DNA from 2 places in the Microbulbifer sp. NBRC 101763 genome. Region 1 is predicted to be linked to the other one. Evidence: predicted binding sites of a transcription regulator. Region 1 holds the regulator's gene; the other holds the start of a gene.
What was found. Region 1 encodes PhoB, which activates phosphate uptake and scavenging genes when phosphate is short. Its sites were predicted from a motif close to TGTCATAAANNTGTAACA; they were not measured.

Region 1 (7,705 bases):
AACGGTGGCGGCATCCGCACCGCCGCCGATGGAAGCTCATTGGAAACCTTGCGCCATATGGTGGCTTCGGGGCTGGGCATCACGGTACTGCCCCTGTCTGCAGCTACAGCTTCACAATATGCGAGCGGCCTGCTGGAGACCCGCCCATTTGTTGCACCGGGGCCTCGTCGTACCGTCGCCCTGGCCTGGCGCGCCAGCTTCCCACGCCACCGCGCCATTGATATCCTGCGAGAGGCTATCAGCCAGTGTCACCTGATCGAGCCCTAACCAGCCTCTCAGAACAACCCATTACCGCTCTCAAGGGGGTAGGGGATAAGTTTGCCCAGGTGCTGGCCAAACTGCATATTTACTCCTTGCAGGACCTACTGTTCCACCTGCCACTGCGCTATCAGGACCGCACCCGCATAGTGCCGGTTGCGGGGCTCACCGCAGGTATGGATGCAGTCATCGAAGGTGAGGTAACAGCAGCTGATATCGTCTTCGGCCGGCGGCGCAGCCTGGTTGTGAAACTGCAGGATATGAGTGGCAGTATCACCCTGCGCTTTTTCCATTTTTCTGCAGCACAGAAAAACCGCTTTGCCCGCGGCGTACGCCTGCGCTGCTTCGGCGAGGCCCGTCGCGGCGCTGCTGGGCTAGAACTCTACCACCCGGAAACCGAGGTTGTTGGCAGCGAGAATTCTGCCACAGAAGAAACCCTCACCCCGGTTTATCCATTGACCGAGGGTGTTAGCCAGGGACGCATGCGCGGGCTGATGCAGCAAGCCGTGATGCTCTTGAGAAGTGGGGCCGTCACCGAGTTACTCCCCACAGAATTATTACCCAAGGCACTGCGTTACCCTTTGAGGGATGCCCTGATTTACCTGCATTCACCTCCTGCTGGTACCCAGCTGGAGCAGCTCGGCGCTGGTATACACCCTGCACAGCAACGCTTGGCGTTGGAGGAATTACTCGCTCATCACTTAAGCCTGTTGGAGCTGCGGCGTAATAGCACCAGAGTTGCAGCTCCGCCGCTATCTGTAAATGAGTCCCTGGAGAGGGATTTTCTCTCGCGTTTACCATTTTCACTCACCGGCGCACAGCAGCGGGTATGCGGGGAAATCGCCGAGGATCTCGCCCGGGACGCCCCTATGATGCGCCTGCTGCAGGGGGATGTCGGTGCAGGCAAGACTCTGGTGGCGGCCATGGCAGCACTAAAGGGCATAGGCGTCGGCGCCCAGGTGGCCGTAATGGCACCCACTGAAATCCTCGCGGAACAGCACAGGATTAACTTCTGCAACTGGCTCGACCCTCTCGGCGTACAAGTTGCCCAGCTCACCGGCAGCCTGAAAGCCGCTGAGCGACGCGAGCAGCTGGCTAAAGTAGCCAGTGGTGATGCCCAACTGGTGGTGGGAACTCATGCACTTTTCCAAGCGGAAGTGGTTTTCCACAACCTGGTTCTGGTTATTATCGATGAGCAGCACCGCTTCGGCGTACGCCAGCGCTTGGAGCTTCGTGAAAAGGGCGCAGCCAGCGGTGCCACTGGCCGGCTGCAACCGCACCAATTGATCATGACTGCGACTCCAATTCCTCGCACCTTGGCTATGTCGGCCTTTGCCGACTTGGATTGTTCCGTCATTGATGAATTGCCGCCGGGGCGGCAACCCATAAACACGGTAGCTATTTCCAATGATCGCCGAGACCAGGTAATGGAGCGCGTGCACAGCGCCATTGCCGAAGGCCGTCAGGCCTACTGGGTCTGCACCCTGATTGAAGAGTCCGAGAGCCTGCAAGCTCAGGCAGCAGAGTCCACTGCACAGGAGCTGGCGGAAACGCTGGATGGCGTACGCGTGGCCCTGGTGCACGGTCGTCTCAAGCCAGAGCAAAAAGAGCAGGTGATGAGCGCTTTTAAGGCGGGTGAAGTGGACCTGCTGGTAGCGACCACTGTGATTGAGGTGGGGGTGGATGTGCCCAATGCCAGCCTTATGATTATCGAAAACCCTGAGCGGCTCGGTCTGGCCCAGCTGCACCAGCTGCGCGGTCGCGTGGGACGCGGCTCCATCGCCAGTCATTGTGTGCTGCTCTACGGTACTCCTTTATCGCAAAATGGGCGTTCACGCCTACAGGCACTGCGTCAACATAGCGATGGCTTTGCTATTGCGGAGGAAGACCTGCGACTGCGTGGCCCCGGGGAGATTCTCGGCACACGCCAGACCGGTGAAATCCAGCACCGCATCGCCGATTTGCAGAGAGATGCAGAACTGTTACCCCAGGTGCAGAGGATCGCTGCATCCCCAACGCTAAATCAGGAAATGCGATGCCAGCTGATAAAACGCTGGCTGCAAAACAAGCCCCGTTTTGCCGAGGCTTGATGAAAGGCGCCTCAGTGGGCGCCAACAGTATTTTGATTATCGTTGATGCTTACACTCTTGTAGTTGGCATCGTAGTAAGTCTCTTCATCGAGAGCCCCTTCGCTCTTCGCCACCACACTACTTACCACCGCATCACCGGTAATATTCACCGCAGTACGCACCATATCCAGCAGACGATCGACACCGATCACAATAGCAATGCCTTCTAGCGGCAGACCCACCTGCTGCAGCACCATACCGAGCATAATCAGACCCACACCGGGTACACCGGCAGTGCCAATAGAGGCCAGGGTGGCAGTAAGAATCACTGTAAGATAACCGGTCAGGCCAATCTCCACACCGAAGAACTGGGCAATAAAGACCGTAGCCACCCCCTGCATAATCGCAGTGCCGTCCATATTGATAGTGGCACCCAAGGGAATAGTGAAAGCGGCAACCTTGTTATCTACGCCCAGGCGTTTCTCCACTGTAGATAGGGTCACAGGAATAGTGGCTGCGGAGGAGGCAGTACTGAAAGCGAAGACCATGGTGGACCACATTTTCTTGAGTAACTCCAACGGATTGAGGCCACTCAACATCTTCAAAAGCAGCGAGTAAGTCCCCAAGGCATGTAGCAGCAGGGCACCTAGTACAACCAGGAAGTACTTGCCTAACTGCAAGAGCCCTCCAAACCCCAAGTCAGCAAAAGTTTTTGCCAAAAGGGCAAAAACTCCATAGGGGGCAAACACCATCAGCACACCCACCATGCGCAATACGACAGCATTCATATCATTAAAGAAAGCAGCGATGCGCTGGCCCGGCTCGCCACAGCGGGAAATCGCATAGCCCATCAGCAGGGCGAACACGATAATCTGCAGCATATTACCTTCAGCCATTGCGGCTACTGGGTTAGTGGGGAAAATATTTACCAGCACTTCGGAAAGGGGTGGGGATTCCTTTGGCTGATAAGCCGCGGTGGCCTCTGCCGCGGTTTCACTCACACCGACCCCAGGCTGGAATATCAGTGCCAAACAAAGGGCCAGAGTAATAGCGATGGCTGTGGTCAGCATATAGAGCAGAACAGTTTTACCCGCCAATGGGCCAATACGGCTGCCTTCCGATAAAGCACAGGCACCACTAATCAGGGAAACCAGCACCAGCGGCACCACCATCAGCTTCAGTGAGGCAATAAATATACGGCCGATGATGTCAAAAAGACCCTCGGTCAGGTAAAGGTTAATGGCGCTGGTAACACCCTCGCCGAGCAGCTGGCTCATATTCAGGAAATTGAACAGGCACCCCAGAAGAATGCCCGCAATCATCCCCACAAGAATTTTGGTCGTAAGCCCCATAACAAGCTTCTCTTTATGGATTCGTTATAGATTCGTTGTTTTCGTCAAAGAGGGCACTATATCCACTGGCGACTCAGGGAGCAAAAATGCAACAGGGTGAGGCCAGCCGCCAACAGGCGAGGTACAATGCCATTTTTCCAGACTGCGGAGTTATCGTTGCACCAATCCCCATTTGTACCCACCGGCGATTGGCGTGGGCAGCCCCTAGAGCCAACACTCCCAGAGCCTCCCGAGTCACTGTTGCCCTGGCTGGAATATTCGGGCTCGCTGACGGCGGCTTTGAAGCAGCAGAGCGGCGAGGATTTTCGTGTACAGGTCCTCTTCCAGGGCTGGCAAACACCCCTTGCTGAGGAGTGTCGCGCACTAAAACTGCGTGAGCACAGTCGCGCCCTGGTGCGGGAGGTTTTACTGTATGGCTGCGGCCAGCCCTGGGTATACGCCCGCAGCGTATTGCCGATGCGCAGCCTACAAGGCAAGTCCCGCAATTTGCGCAGCCTGGACGACCGCCCATTAGGAGAGTTACTTTTCAGCGAGCCAGGTATCCGCCGTGGTGATATTCAATTTAATCGCCTGCAGCGAAATCCGAACTTCCAGCTGGAGACCCTGTGCAATGAGAATAAGAACGCCTGGGGTCGCCGCTCTACTTTCTGGCTTCGGGACAAGCCCCTGCTGGTAGCAGAGACATTTCTCTCAAGTTTCCAGCCAGAGACCTCACCTTTAGCCGCCGCAGTCACTAACTAGATACTGGGAGAGTCCACCGTGATCAGCCAACAGATTGCCACCCGCTGGCCCGCAATCATGCCCTACTGGCAGCTGGCTCGCATGGATAAACCCATCGGCTCTCTGTTGCTGTTATGGCCCACTTGGGCAGCACTATGGCTGGCTGCGGATGGCTGGCCGGGACTGCACCTGTTCTCCGTATTCACACTTGGAGTGATCCTGATGCGCGCAGCCGGTTGTGCAGTAAACGATTTTGCTGATCGTGAGATCGACGGCAAAGTAAAGCGCACTGCTGAGCGCCCCCTGGCTACTGGCAGTATCACTCCAAAAGAAGCACTTGGACTTTTTGCCGGACTCAGCCTGTTGGCCTTCGCGCTGGTACTGACAACCAACCAACTGACTATTCTTCTTTCCTTACCCGCTCTGGCACTAGCTTTCTGCTATCCCTTTGCCAAGCGTCACACCCATCTGCCCCAAGTGGTACTGGGTGCTGCCTTCAGCATGGGCATTCCCATGGCCTTCGCCGCAGTAACTGGCAAAGTCCCACCACAAGTCTGGCTCCTCTATGTTGCCAACTTGCTGTGGACCCTGTGTTACGACACTTTCTACGCCATGGTGGACCGGGATGACGATCTGAAGATTGGGGTTAAATCCACAGCAATCCTTTTTGGAGAGATGGACAAAGTCATGACTGCCGCCCTGCAGCTACTGGTATTGATAGCACTGCTGCTCATCGGCCAACGCTTTAGCCTCGGGGGCATTTACTACGTTTCCCTTATCGTTGTGGCCTCATTGTTTGCCTACCAGCAATGGCTGGTTCGCGAACGGGGGAGAGAAGCCTGTTTTCGTGCGTTTCTCAACAACAATTGGGTAGGGTTGGCGTTATTTACCGGAATTTTTCTGCATTATCTGTTTAATTAACTGCTGACTGGGAACCGGACAGCAGCCGTCATATATTTGTCATATTAATCTCGTTTAATCCCCAGCCATAACCGGGAAAACCTGGAAGCTGAGCGGGAATGGCAGGCAAATGCACAGTAAAACGATTCTGATTGTCGATGACGAGGCCGCAGTACGCGACATGCTGCGGATAGCGCTGGAGATGGCAGATTACCGCTGCCTCGAAGCCGAGAACGCCCAGGAGGCCCACGCCCTGATTATCGATGAAAAGCCGGACCTGATCCTGCTCGACTGGATGCTGCCGGATGTCTCCGGTGTCGAGCTGGCCAGGCGCCTCAAGCGCGATGAACTGACCGCTTCAGTGCCCATCATCATGCTCACGGCAAAAGGCGAGGAAGATAATAAAATCAAGGGGTTAGAGACAGGCGCCGACGACTATATCACTAAGCCCTTCTCCCCCCGCGAACTGGTTGCACGCCTCAAGGCTGTGTTGCGGCGCGCAGGCCCGGCCACACCGGAAGACCCATTGAGTGCCGGCAACCTGGTGCTGGACCCTCTCAGTCACAGGGTGACTATCAAGGGACAGCCTGTAGATATGGGCCCCACCGAATTTCGCCTGCTGACCTTTTTCCTATCGCACCAAGAGCGAGCCTACACACGTACCCAATTGCTGGACCATGTCTGGGGCGGCAACGTATATGTGGAAGAGCGCACTGTGGACGTGCATATCCGTCGCCTGCGCAAAGCCCTGACAGTGGATGGTCATGACCGATATATCCAGACAGTACGCGGAACAGGCTATCGATTTTCTGTGCAAACTGTCGAAAAAGTGTGACAATCCCCACAGATCGGCACTGACTTCCACGGGAACCAATGGTCACACTTCAGAACTATGGGTTTCCAAGATGTATTGACCGTGAAGGGCTGCCAGGCAGAGCCCTTTCGCGTCCGTCAGGTAACACGGCAACGCTATGTTGGATCGCAGTATTGGCGAGTTTTCGCGTTTTGTAATTATCGCTCTGGGCTGCACCATTCTCGGTTTCACCTCAGGCAACTGGTCGCTCGCCCTAATTGCGGGCCTGGCCGCCTACCTTCTATCTGTATTGTGGCAACAACAGCGCTTCAACCGCTGGCTGGCCAATGGCCGGCGCGGACCCGCTCCCACCTCTTTCGGTATCTGGGGCGAAATCTACGATGACTTCTATCGTATGCAACGCCGTCATCGCCGTGAGAAACAAAAGCTGCACGCTATGTTGCGGCGGGTACAGGACAGTACCAGCGCTCTGCGTGAGGGCATAGTTGCTCTCGAGAATGGCGACCATTTGGCTTGGTGGAACCCCGCTGCCGGTGAGCTACTCGGCCTGCAGGCCAGTGACAGCGGACAATCCCTGGTCAATTTTGTCCGTGACCCCAACTTTGTCAGCTACATGCACAGCGAGGATACCGACTCGCGCGAGCCTCTGACCCTTCCCGCCCCAGGCAATGAAGCACTGCACCTGCAGCTGGAGGTTACCCGCTATGGAAAAGATGAGGCACTGGTTATCGTTCGCGATATCACCCGCTTGCACAACCTGGAGCAGATGCGCCGCGATTTTGTTGCCAATGTCTCCCACGAACTACGCACCCCACTGACAGTCATTGCCGGCTACCTGGAAACCTTGCAAGGCAGTGATATGGCACCACCCGCGTGGCAGCGTCCACTGGCACAGATGGAGGAGCAGGCCGCACGCATGACTACACTGGTCAACGACCTGTTGCTTCTGGCACGCCTGGAGACCTCTGAGCGCACTGGCGGCGACATGCTGATAGATGTGCAGGAACTGATGGAGCGAGTAGCGCGGGAAGCACGCAGCTTTAGTGGTGGTCGCCACCAGATAGAAGTGGAAAACGAAATCCCCTGCTGCATTCGCGGTGATGCTAGCGAGCTACACAGTGCCTTTGCCAACTTGGTGCTGAATGCGGTGAAGTACAGCCCTGATGAAGGGGCCATCAAGCTTCGCTGGTGGCAGGACAACTGGGGCGGTCACTTCAGTGTGGAGGATCGAGGCATAGGTATTGACCCTTTACATATCCCGCGCCTTACTGAACGCTTTTATCGGGTCGACCCCGGTCGCTCGCGAGACAGCGGCGGCACAGGCCTGGGACTAGCTATCGTGAAGCACGTTCTGATACGCCACGGCGGTGAAATGAGTGTTGAAAGTACTCCCACACAAGGCAGCACTTTCACTTTGCACTTCCCTGTCAAAAAAGTGGTTAGCAAAGTAGAGCAAGGTCCTGAGGTGACAGTGGGCGCTTAAACACCGCCCCACTCCTTACCCAGATAAAGCCGGGGTTAATCAAACTCCTCCAGCCTTACCTTTTCACCATTTTTTGTATAGGTGCTCTCGTCCTCATCATTAACCGGTG
Region 2 (7,705 bases), on a different contig from region 1:
ATTCATCATTGATATTACTCAGATGCCCGGAGAAAAGATAAGAGGCGCCAGAACTCTCAGTATGAGTTACCACCGTTATTTCAGTGTTAGGTAACTGTATTTCAGGGTTACTGGCAGTAATACTGGGGTGGTCCCAGGTTTGGACCTTACCTAAAAAGATATTTGCATAGGCATCCCTGGAAAGTTTTAACGCCTCAATGCCCGGCAGGTTGAATATCAATACAAGCTGAATAGCGGTGACAGGTAGTACTACGGCTCCTCCCTTTAAGCCCTCTAGCCTGTCAATCTCGATGGCAATATCTGAGGCAGCAAAGTCTACCGTATTTCCCAGGAAATCCCGGATACCATCTGTGCTGGCACTTAATCCGTAGTGCACGAATATATCGTTATCCTGATGGGTAAACTGTCGAAACCAGTCGACGTAGACTGGGTGGGGGAAACGGGCTCCACTGCCGCGCAGATTAATGGTGGACTCAGAGGTTTGTGCGTTGATCTGGGGTAGCAGGCATACAGCAGCAACTGCCAGAGTGACGCCAATGTGGCGTAAAGCAGCGATAAATTTAGTTTGCATGGCTAACCTCAACCACAAAGCCTGCGCTCTTAGGAGAGACTACAGGCGGCAAGCCGGTAAAAAAATATACTTAGAGTTAATTTTAGCAATACTGACGCCGTCTTAATTGATTGTGAAGTTAGCTGCCAACCTCTTTACCATCGTCCCTGTAGATTGCCAATACGGATGGACGTGGTGGCAATTTGGGGTCATTGTCCGGCCAGCGGTGTATGGGATTTTCATATGTGGAGTTACGCGCTTCGGCGGGATGCTGCACTGCTATGAAAAGGGTTGTGCCATCGGGTGTAAATTCCGGTCCACAAACCTCTGCACCTCTGGGGCAGCCGAAGAAGTGTTTTGGTGCAGCGCGCAGGGGCCCTTCTGTCGCCATGGCCCAGAGCCCATCATGGAATCCAAAGCGCTCACAGCCATCAGTGGCAATCCACATATTGCCGTGGCCATCAAACGCGACATTATCCGGGTTGGCAAACCAGCCATTGGCGGAAATGTTGTAGCTGGCCTGCTGGCCGTAGGCACCTCTCTCTTCTGGGCGTTCTGCATTGGGGTTTCCCCCCAGTAAAAACTGTTGCCACTGAAAACGATCACTGGTGTGGTCACGATTACCATTTTTACCCGGTGGTACTATTTCCAATACATGGCCTGCAACATTTTTAGCGCGAGGGTTGGCAGCATCGATTTCATCTTTCTGGCGCTTCTTATTCTTCGTCAGCATGACATAAGTGCAGTCGTTATGGGGGTTGGTTTCCACATCTTCGGGGCGATCCATGGGGGTTGCGCCTAACAGGGCTGCCGCACGCCGTGCATCGATCAGTACATCTGCCTGATTGTGAAAACCATTTTCGCTGTTGAGAGATCCCTGGCCATAAATCAGGGCTAACCACTGCCCGTGACCATTTTCATCGAACCTGGCGGCATAGAGAGTGCCTTCAGTAAGAAGTTCCCTGTTGGCCTGGTAATCCTCAGGTTGATAAATACCCCTGGAGACAAAGCGATAGACGAACTGGTGTTCGTCATCATCGCCTCCGTAGGCCACCACCGCCTGACCGGGTTTACACACCAGGGTGAAGCCCTCGTGCTCAAAGCGGCCGAGGGTAGTGAGCTTGCGCGGCTTAGATTGGGGATCATAGGGATCGTATTCCACCATCCAGCCAAAACGGTTTGGCTCGTTGGGCTCCGCTTGAATGTCAAAGCGGCGATCGTAGTCACCCAAATTACGGTTTCTTGGGCTTATGCCAAAGCGATGGTGGTTCTGGGCCTCCCTGGGGTCTTCGACTTCTTGTGGGTTACCCTGGAAAGCGCCACCGAACCCTTCCTCAGCAATAAGGACAGTACCCCAAGGCGTCTTGCCCCCGGCACAATTCCCTATGGTGCCCAGCACTTGGGTACCGCTGGGGTCGGCTGCGGTTTTCAATCGCCTGTTTCCTGCCGCTGGCCCACTGATATCCATGGCGGTAGTCATGGTTATTCGGCGGTTATAAGGACTGTCCAGCACGGTACGCCACCCGTTGCTACTGCGCTCAATTTCCACCACGGAGTGACCACAGGCCGCCTGCTCTATCGCGACATGCTCAGAACTAACCCCACGAGTGGCACTGTATTCGTCGTTATAGCCGGGGAACATTAAGTGGGGTTGAGTATATTCGTGATTTACACACAGTAGTCCGCGGTTGCTATTGCCGCTTTGCAGTTGTAAATCCCCACGTGAAGGTTCGACATTGTCAGCCAGAGGCATAAATGCAATGAAATCATTGTTGTAGCCGAATCGCTGTCCCTGTTCTGCGGCATCCAGTTTCTCCGGGTGAAATGGAGTATCGGTTTCCTGAATTGGATCTCCCCAGCGCAAAAGGATATCGGCGCTGTAGTGTTCCGGCAGGTGGTGTTGGAAATCCAGCGAATGAGGAATTTCAGAAAAAGTAAGGCTTTCCCTTTCAGCGCTGTGTTCCGCAATACAGCCGGGTAATACTGAGCTTGCTGTACCCGCGGCGGTCACAGTACTCAAGGTTTTGAGCAGTTTGCGCCGTGTTGGGTTACTGGGTTGGTCGCTCATACTCCACTCCATTTTGGGTTACTGGTTCTGGATCGCTGGCTCGGCGAATCTCATTGGTTAAGTGGGAATTTCTGCTTAAAAGTCTATGACCGGAGTCACTGCTCTATAACTCATTTTTCAGGCCTGATTGTTTGGCCCTTTGGTTGATTGGCACAGATATTTACAATTTTTTCTGAAAGCTTGATGACAGCTTAAAAAAAACGTCACTGAAGGGTCATAAACGCCTACTAGTCTGCGCCCAATCTAATACGCCACTGGCAATGACGGGAGTGGGGGCTTTATGAAATATAAGATCATCAGTTTACGGCTGCTAGGTACATCAGTTACGGCACTTGCCGCTGCAATTATGAGCGCAAATGCAAGTGCACAAAACCAGGATTCACAGGTTATGGAGACTGTGGTCGTCACTGCCCAGGCAAGTAACGCGCGCAGTGACCTGGATCGCCAGAGGGATGCGAATAAGCTGGTTGCAGTGCAGACATCTGATGCAATCGGTGAGCTTCCAGATGCCAATGTTACTGAAGCCTTACAGAGGATGCCGGGGGTTTTTATTGCCCGTGATCAGGGGGAGGGACGCTTTGTGGGTGTGCGCGGTATTGATCCTAACTTGAACGCGGCAACAATAAATGGAATTAACCTGCCGGCCCCGGAAACAGATAGTCGCGCGGTCGCCCTGGATGTCATTCCCTCAGACCTACTCGCCAGCCTGGAGGTTTTTAAAACCCTGACTCCCGACATGAGTGCAGACTCTATTGGCGGCGCTATTGAAATCAAAAGCCTTAATGCGCTCGATTATGATGGCCGTCGCTATAAGTTCAGTGCTGAGAACAGTTACAGTGAACTTCAGGAGGAAAATAGTCCCAAAGTCGCAGCCACTTTAACCAATGTCTTTGATTTGAGTGGCGATCGACGATTTGGCGTGGCCCTGGCCCTCAGCCATCAAGAGCGGAATTTCGGTTCGGAAAATATTGAGACTGATGGTACCTGGCAGGAATTTACGGCTGAGGATGGTACTACCGGCATTGGTGCGACAGAGATCGAACAGCGTGATTATTCCATTACCCGCGAGCGAACAGGTGTTGCTGCCAACTTCGATCTGGATCTTAGTGATCGCTCACGTATGTACTTCCACAATCTCTATTCAGAATTTTCCGACAAGGAAATTCGCCAGCGCAACTCCTGGAAGTTGGATGCCGGGCGGGATGAGCCGGAAACGATTTCAAGGAACTCCGCACAGTGGCAGGAAGCTGCACTGGAAAAGTCTTTGAAGGACCGGCTGGAAGAGCAGGAAATCATCTCCTCTGTTTTCGGTGGTGAGCATAATTTTGATCAGGTGGATATCTCCTATGCACTGGGATATTCCCATGCGGAGGAGTCTGAACCTCACCGACGCGATACAGATTTTGCATTGGAGCCTGTGCGCATTGGCTATGTAGAGGCAGATAAAACGCCGCGTATGGCAGTGGGCGCAGAAGATGCGCAGCGAGTTTTAGACCCGTCCAGTTATCAATTGGATGAGCTCGTCATTGAAGATAACTTTACAGAGGATAAAGAGCTGAGCCTGCGTTTCGACATTAGCCGGGAAATTCAGTGGGCCGGTAATCCATCAGTTATCCAGTTTGGCATACACGAGCGACAGCGTGAGAAGAGTGGAGACTTGAATGCGACCGTGTATAAGGATTTTGCGGGAGACTACACCCTCGCAGATTTTGTTCGCAATGACATCGACTACGGCTTGGATAGCTTTGGCCCTGGGGTTAGTAGCGGCAGTTTAAATTACTTTATTAACAGTCATATTGACGATTTTGAAGTTGATGAAACTGAAACGGCTTTGTCTTCCGCGCGCGATTACAATATGCAGGAAGATATCAGTGCGTTCTACGTTATGAATACGATTGAGTTTGACCAGTCGCAGCTGGTATTTGGGGTTCGCTACGAGCGCACAGACTTTACCGCTGAGGGTGTGCAAGTCGTCGAGTCTGAAGAGCCGGTACCCGGTGCACAGGAAATTGCCGACGAGGTTTATGCAGCTGGGATACGCTATCAGCGCGATTATGATGACTTTTTTCCCAGTGTAAATTATAAATATGACTACAACGATAATATTGTTTTGCGTGCGGCTTATAGTGAGTCTCTTTCGCGCCCATCCTTCGGACACCTGAACCCATCGCCGGCCAAGATAGAGTATGACGATGACAAGCTGGAAGTGGAGGCCGGTAATCCTGCGCTAGATCCGTACCAGTCGCGCAATCTGGACTTCTCTGCCGAGTACTATGCAGACCATTTGGGTATGCTCTCCCTGGGGTTATTCCACAAGCGTATCGACAATTTCATTGTTCTGTCCGATGTTTCCAGTGTTGTGGATTACAGTCAGTATGTGGGGAATTTGAGTGTTGACGAGGCTGAAGTATTACAACCGGTAAATGGTGATTCCGCCCGTCTCAATGGTATGGAGCTGGCTTGGACCAGGGGTTTCGAAAACGGGTTCCTGTTACGCGCAAATGCCACTGTGACAGACTCTGAAGCACGCTTGGGCCTGGGGCCAGATAGGGAGCGTAGCGATAAGATTTCTTTGCCTTCGCAAGCAGATCTGGTGGCTAATTTTGTGATGGGTTATGAGCGCGATGCATTTAGCATGCGGTTATCAGCTGCTTATCGCAGCGAGCGTTTATTGGAGGTGGATTTGGAGAATTCTACTGCTGATCGCTATGAGGATGATCATCTACAGTTGGACTTATCCGCACGCTATCGTTTCGATAACGGACTGCAACTGACCTTTACCGGGGTGAACCTCACTGATGAGCCTTACTACGCACATAATTCAGGCTTTAATGGCCAGTATGAGGAGTATGGTCCAACCTATGCACTGGGTTTGAGTTATAGCACTTTCTAAAATTTTAATAGGTATTGCCAACCCCCTATTTAGTAACGGGGTTTATATTTTCTGCTGGTGGATTACCATGAAAAATAAGTACTACCTCCTTATTTGCCTTTTACTGAGTAGTATTCTCGGAGGTTGTGATGCTCGTTGGGATCAGGTTTTACGTGTCAAAAAGGTGCAGCCGATAGAAAAAATCGATCTCCAGGGCATTGGAGCTGAACAGATGTTACCCGTTCAGTTTCCGGGAAAGAGTGCACTATTAATTGCCAGTAAAAATAAAGGCGTCTTATTACTAGATAGCAATGGAGATCACCTGGTATCTGCTCCTGGCCGGGTAGAAACTTTGGCTATACAAAGTTTGTCACAAGGCAGCCTCCTTGTGGCAGCCTATGATGAGCTATCTGCAGAGGTGAAACTTTACAAGTTAAAGGGAGGGATCGATCGCAAACCAGTTTTGCAGTATCTTGGCGGCCGTGATGAAATTTCTCCGCAAAGCGCCCTGTGTTTTTATCAGAATAATGATCGTACTCATCTATTTACTATTGGAGATGATGGGTTAGGGCACGAATACCTGGTAAGCCCTGGACCTTCTACATGGGAGCTTGTAGAAATTCGCCCCCTGTATTTTGGTGAGCAGGTGAATGCATGTGCAGTCGCTCCCTTTAATGGGAAGCTGCTCTTCTCCCAGCCGCCAATCGGTATTATCAGTATGAATGCTGATGCTGAAAAGGATGAGGAAAGAAAATTACTCATGCAAGCAGATCAACTCGGGGAGGATTTTGGCGGCCTTTGGATTGATCACTCTGGCAATTATTTATGGTTAACAGCGGATGCTCGCCTGCAAGGCTATGAGTTAAAAAATTTACAAGAAGGGTCTGATCAGACTATCTATATTGATAGTAATTATTATCCAGCTTCTGTTGGCGTTATAGGCAAAAATATTGTGGTTTTGGATGAGGAAGTAGATTCCCTTCTGTACTTTGAGTATGAACCTCTCAATCCTCCTGAACATCCTGACCTGCAACTGGTGGATGAATTCATACCGCGTATTCCTGCCAGTGCCCAAACACAGCCGGTTTCTTCAGCTGGAGACGCTGCAGATGATCCAGCTATTTGGGTGAATCGGCTTCACCCTGAGCAAAGCTTAATTCTGGGCACTGATAAAAAATATGGCTTAAATATCTATGGTTTATCCGGGCAACTGGTGCAGCAATTTGCCGTAGGGCGAGTGAATAATGTAGATATCAGCGAAATACAGCATCCTACTTATAGTGCAATTGCAGCAGCTTCCAACCGCTCCACGCCGGGTATTGACTTATTTGCCATAGAAAAATCAGGGAAAGTTGAATATCTGGGATTACAGAAACTGAATATGAAGGACCCCTATGGCTTGTGCCTTTATTATATGGATAGCCGGCTTAGCGTCTGGGTATCTGATAAGGAGGGAGAGCTACATCAGCTGGATATTCACTTGGGTCAAGATGCTAGAAATTGGCAACTTAAACACGTATCCCGTTTACCTGTCGAGGGTCAGGTAGAAGGGTGCGTTGTCGATGCCCAGAATGGCCAGCTTTTCTACGGTGAAGAAGACAGGGGAATATGGAAGCTGGATTTGCACAGATACAGTGCCGGGATGGGTAAGCCTAAACTTGTAGCGGAGGTTAATACTAAAAGTCTAGTGGCTGATGTAGAGGGGCTGGCCTTGTATCTGCATGAAGATAGTGGATATCTGGTGGCATCTAGCCAGGGGAACAACAGCTATGCATTATTCAGTCGCTCTGGGACTGAGTTTATCGGTAATTTCCGTGTGGACATGAACAGGGAGTTAGGTATAGATGCCAGCTCAGAGACTGATGGCCTGGCCGTAACTGGTGCAAACCTTGGTACTGAATTCCCAATGGGGTTATTAGTGGTTCAGGATGGAAGAAACCGTATGCCAAGTGGTAGGCAAAACTTTAAGCTGGTTTCCTGGCAGAAAATTGAAAATATATTGAATCTATCTTCCGCTACAGCAAACTGATAGTTTTATTGTTCTGCTTGCGCTTCTATTTCCAGCGGCCATCCGAAATTGTCAGATGGCTGCTCATCAATAAATTTTTTTAAAAGGATGGTAAAAGTAAATTTTTCCATTCGTATTCAAATGTACTTTTCTCTTCTTTGTAAGAGATTAACCGTAATGTTCGCTGTACCTATACCGATAAGATCA

Region 2: a site for PhoB is predicted at 2,790-2,807, ahead of ABWV76_RS07060 (PhoX family protein). Genes of this name have one in related genera too.

Annotation. Positions count from the first base shown of each region.
Region 1 is NZ_BAABQV010000003.1:401,986-409,690, reverse strand. Features, by position in the region: gene ABWV76_RS09920 (hydrogen peroxide-inducible genes activator) at 1-267, shown strand, start outside; gene recG (ATP-dependent DNA helicase RecG) at 246-2,348, shown strand; gene ABWV76_RS09910 (dicarboxylate/amino acid:cation symporter) at 2,360-3,679, opposite strand; gene ABWV76_RS09905 (chorismate--pyruvate lyase family protein) at 3,806-4,420, shown strand; gene ubiA (4-hydroxybenzoate octaprenyltransferase) at 4,478-5,320, shown strand; gene phoB (phosphate regulon transcriptional regulator PhoB) at 5,430-6,134, shown strand; gene phoR (phosphate regulon sensor histidine kinase PhoR) at 6,271-7,596, shown strand; gene ABWV76_RS09885 (hypothetical protein) at 7,632-7,705, opposite strand, start outside.
Region 2 is NZ_BAABQV010000002.1:385,853-393,557, forward strand. Features, by position in the region: gene pstS (phosphate ABC transporter substrate-binding protein PstS) at 1-571, opposite strand, end outside; gene ABWV76_RS07060 (PhoX family protein) at 690-2,618, opposite strand; gene ABWV76_RS07065 (TonB-dependent receptor) at 2,899-5,511, shown strand; gene ABWV76_RS07070 (phytase) at 5,579-7,519, shown strand; gene ABWV76_RS07075 (VanZ family protein) at 7,636-7,705, opposite strand, start outside.